2 regions of the Nocardioides endophyticus genome follow, and region 2 is predicted to be linked to the other one. Evidence: predicted binding sites of a transcription regulator. Region 2 holds the regulator's gene; the other holds the start of a gene.
What was found. Region 2 encodes LexA, which represses DNA repair genes until DNA is damaged. Its sites were predicted from a motif close to TCGAACANNTGTTCGA; they were not measured.
Positions count from the first base shown of each region.

Region 1: ABEA33_RS22270 (HNH endonuclease signature motif containing protein) is a predicted target of LexA. The motif match lies at 1,441-1,456, and genes of this name have one in related genera.

Region 1 is NZ_BAABKN010000030.1:9,570-11,967, reverse strand. It holds partial or broken gene ABEA33_RS27540 (IS30 family transposase) at 1-72, shown strand, start outside; gene ABEA33_RS22270 (HNH endonuclease signature motif containing protein) at 80-1,315, opposite strand; gene ABEA33_RS22265 (ABC transporter ATP-binding protein) at 1,675-2,398, shown strand, end outside.
Region 2 is NZ_BAABKN010000014.1:166,166-168,563, forward strand. It holds gene ABEA33_RS10980 (DUF3052 domain-containing protein) at 1-70, opposite strand, end outside; gene ABEA33_RS10985 (LysM peptidoglycan-binding domain-containing protein) at 189-533, opposite strand; gene lexA (transcriptional repressor LexA) at 790-1,506, shown strand; gene ABEA33_RS10995 (phosphatase PAP2 family protein) at 1,595-2,398, shown strand, end outside.

The DNA.
Region 1 (2,398 bases), on a different contig from region 2:
AAGACCCCAGCCGAGGCACTCGATGAGCATCTGAGGTCGCTGAAGGAACCTGGCCTTGCCACCACCGGTTGAGCCTGGTCTAGTTTCGCCGATGAAATCTGACTCGGCCGTCGGACATCCGCTCGTGCTCGTAGTGGACGTCGTGGACTCGACGGTGGTGGAAGGAGCAAAGCAGGACACCGTCGGCGAGGTTGGTGAGGCCTCCCTTCGCCCAGGTCTCGGCCGCATGATGTGCCTCGCACCACGCGGCTGGGATGTCACACCCCACCCCACGGCAGGTCGGCTGGGTCGCGGCGAGCGCCTTGCGCTGAACCGGTGAGAACAATCGGCGCGTCCGACCGGCGTCGAGCACCTGGCTCGCGCCGCCGAGCACCACCGGAATGATGTTCGCCGTACACGCGAGTCGGCGGGCCTCGGCGGCCGACAGCGGTTCATCGCCGACATGGGCGACGCCGAGACCACTTCTCAGTACCTCGAGATCGACGGAGACCAACAGGGTCGTGGCATCACCGCCGTGCAGTGGCAGGCGGGCCGGGTCGACGGCTTCGAGGAAGGAGGCGAAGGCGGCGCCGAGGCGCTGCCCGTGCGGCTCTCGCTCGTCGGCCGGGACACCGGATTCGCGCCGCGGAGACGTGAACGCCTCGAGATAGGTGAGCAGCCGGTTGCACACGAGGTCGGAGACGCGGATGCGGATGTCCGTCGTCCCGTCGCCGTTGCGGCGGGTGGTGAGGAACGTACGGCGTGCCGCCCGCGCCTCCTCCTTCTCGAGGAGTCGGCGTTCCAGGTCCTCCGCCACCTCGGGTGCGACCACGTCGACCACTCGCCGACCCAGCACCCGCAAGGCCCGCGGGCCGAATCGGCCCGCCTCCTCGACCAGGCGCTCCTCGGCTGCAGGCCGAACCGCGTCGTCGATCTCGTCCGGCAGGTCGTCGATGGCGCGTAGGACGACCTCCGCCTGGGCGACGTTGATCTCGCCTCGACGCAGTGCGGCCGCCGTGGTCTCGCGCTCCTGCAGGGAGCGCGCGAGCCGCAGCCTGCGCCGACACTCACCCCGGTCGAGCCGCGCATGATGAGCCAACCACGCCGCAGCGTCCCGGGCGCCCTCCTCCGCCGCAAGGTCGTCAGCAGCAGCAAGCACGCGCATCCGAAGCTCGTCGGCGCGGTCGATCAGCGAGCTCAGCGCCAGCAGCGCACTCCCCTTGTCCTGGACCGACATGTACATCGGGTCGATGTCGACGACGTCGCGCAGCGCGTCGTCGACGACGGCCACCGCAGCCAGCACGGGGTGGAGGTCGGAGGACGTCTCTGCAGACACGGGCGCACCTGGGATCGAAAGGCGCCCGGGGACTGGAACCACACGGGACTTCACTGAACGTCGATGTCAGCGCGTCGCAAGACGAGCAACGGTCGTGACCGAAGGACTACTACATCGGCTTCTATTCGAACACATGCTCGACCATAAAGTCAAGATCAAACCAGGAGTTCGAGGCGGACTCGGTCCTCTGTCGCCCCTGGGTCGTGATCGACGACGAGATCCGGCCGCGCGGCGACGGTGAGGGGCCACGCCACGGACGCGTCAAGGCACTCAACCGACGCCCGGTGGTGCCCGTCGACGCTTGATCGTCTTCGGGCGAGGACGCCGCGGCCGGATCGTCGCCCGGATAGGTTGGGGGCGTGGGCGTCATCGAGACCGCGGGTCTGACCAAGGCGTACCCCGGTGTCACCGCACTTGACGACCTTGAGCTGACCGTCGGTGAGGGCGTCACCGGCCTGGTGGGCGCCAACGGGGCGGGCAAGTCGACGCTCATCAAGATCCTGCTGGGCCTGGTGCCGGCGACCAGTGGGAGCGCGAGCGTGCTCGGTTACGACGTCGCCACCGACGGCGGCCGGATCCGCGGGCTCGTCGGTTACATGCCCGAGCACGACTGCCTGCCCGCCGATGTCTCCGCCAGTGACCTGGTCGTCCACCTGGGCCAGATGTCCGGGCTCCCGTACGCCGCCGCACGCGAGCGCACCTCGGACGTGCTGCGCCACGTCGGTCTGGCCGAGGAGCGATACCGCCCGATCGGCGGCTACTCCACCGGCATGAAGCAGCGGGTGAAGCTCGCCCAGGCGCTCGTGCACGACCCGCGGCTGGTGCTGCTCGACGAGCCGACCAACGGCCTCGACCCGTCCGCGCGCGACGACATGCTGGCGCTGGTCCGACGGATCGGCAGCGAGTTCGGGATTGCCGTCCTCGTCACCTCCCACCTCCTCGGCGAGTTGGAGCGGGTGAGCGACCACGTCGTTGTGCTCGACGCCGGACGGCTGCTCCGCTCCTCCGCGACCACCGAGTTCCTGCATGCGACCGGCAGCCTGATCGTCGAAGTGCTGGGCCGGCCCGACGCCGACCGGCTGC
Region 2 (2,398 bases):
CGAGCAGCACCAGGTGCTCGTCCCCTATCCCCAGCTTGCGCAGCAGCGGAGTGCCTGAGTAGCCAGCCATGGCGAAGACCCTAGTGAAGTGCCGCGAGGGGCGGAGCCACGTGGCTCCGCCCCTCGTCTTCCCCGGTCCGTCGAGCGGGGTCGAAGCGCTCGACGAAATCTGTGTGGCCTCGAGGCAGTCAGTCGACAGGAATGAGCAGGCGCTGGCCGGAGACGAGCATCCCGGAGTCGAGCGCGTTGAGCTTCGAGATGCGATCGATCATCGAGGCGACGTCGCCGTCGTCGGCGGCCGCTGCGGCGATGTCCCACAGGGTGTCGCCGGGGCCGACCATCACGACGGCGGACGGCTCGGGCGTGCCGGCCTTGTCGGTGGCGACGGAGCCCGCGGCCACCACGATGCCGACGGCAAGGACCGCCATCAGGGCCAGCATCACGACCACGACGCGGCCTCGCCGGGTGAGGCGGACCGTGCTGCGCGGGCGGGTGCTCGACTGGAACATCTGGTCGATCGTCATGGTGCTCATCGGTGGCTCCTGGGGAAGTGGTCTTCTCGGTAACACCATTTCTAGTGGCGGCCACCGACAGCCGGTCTCGGCCTGCCTGGACCATCATCTCGATCAGGTGTTCGATCGAACGTGTGTACGACGTTAGAGCACGTGTTCGAACGACGCAAGAGGTCGACCGAACAATTGTTCGATGGATCTTCGACGGCCGGTGCGCCGACACGCCCGTTCGAACAAATGTTTGAACCGAGCGGCCGCGATGGCTAGCGTGTGACCCATGGCCAAGAAGATGACGGTGCGCGAGCTGCCCGACGGGCCGCCCGATGCCACCGGGCTCACCCCGCGACAGCAGCGCGTCCTCGCGACGATCAAGGACTCGATCGAGATGCGCGGCTACCCGCCGAGCATGCGTGAGATCGGCGAGGCCGTCGGGCTGACCAGCTCCTCGAGCGTCGCCCACCAGCTGAAGACGCTGGAGGAGAAGGGCTTCCTCAAGCGTGACCCCAACCGTCCCCGGGCGCTCGAGGTGTTCCTGCCCGAGGTGATGGCCGCCCGACGTTCGCTCGGCACGGCCGACGACTCGTCGTACGACGAGACCGGCGTGGGCGACCAGGTGCCGTCGGCGGCGTACGTCCCGCTGATCGGCCGGATCGCCGCCGGTGGGCCGATCCTGGCGGAGGAGCGGTACGACGACGTCTTCCCGCTCCCGAAGCAGCTGGTGGGCGAGGGCGAGCTCTTCCTGCTCGAGGTTTCCGGCGACTCGATGGTCGAGGCGGCCATCTGCGACGGCGACTACGTGGTCATCCGCAAGGAGCAGACTGCGGAGAACGGGGACATCGTCGCGGCACTGCTCGACGGCGAGGCGACGGTCAAGACTCTGCAGCGCAAGGACGGAAAGGTGTGGCTCCTGCCGCACAACCCGAACTACGATCCCATTGACGGCACTGACGCGACCATCCTCGGGAAGGTGACTGCGGTGCTGCGGCGGGTCTGATCACCCGGGAATGACCTGATCGGACCCGGGGTTCATCAAGGGGGACATCCCCGATGGCACGGGAGGGCCGATGAAAGACGCTGGTGCTGTGACCACGGCACCTGCTCTTGCCCGCCAGCGGACGAAGACCCGCTGGGCTCGTGCTGCCCTCGAGCTGCTGCTCATCCTCGCGCTCTGGGTGTTCTACAGCCTGGCCCGGCTGCTCGCCGACACGAGCCTGCAGCCCGCGCTGGCCCGGGCCAACGACCTGCTCCACGTCGAGACCCTCCTGGGCATCCACTGGGAGGTTCCGCTCAACCAGCTCTTCACCGACCATCGCGTGCTCGGCCTTGCCGGCAGCTACTGGTACGCCTCGCTGCACTACGTCGTGACCGCGGCCGTGCTGATCTGGTTGTGGCGACTGGGCACCGACCGCTACGGGCCCGCTCGGCGGGCGCTCGTCATCGGCACGCTGCTCGGCCTCGCGGCGTACCTCGTGATGCCGACGGCGCCGCCGCGCTTCATCAGTGGATACGTCGACGTCCTCAGCCTGCACGCAGCCGACGGCTGGTGGGGCGCCGACGCGTCCGCACCGCGCGGACTGGGCGGGCTGACCAACGAGCTGGCCGCGTTCCCCTCTCTCCACGCCGGCTGGTCCCTGTGGGTGGCCCTGGCGCTGCAGGTCTACGCGACCCGCAGGTGGGTGCGCGTGCTCGGTTGGGCGTATGCCGTGGGCACCGCGATCGTGATCGTCGGGACCGGCAACCACTGGGTCATCGACGCTGTCGTCGGCTGGCTGGTGATTCTGGTCGGCTGGGCGGCCGCCCGGGCCGTCGGTCGCATCCCGCTGCCGCGACTGTGGCCACGCAGCGACCGGACCAGACGAACCCTGGACCCACCACCAGCACACGAG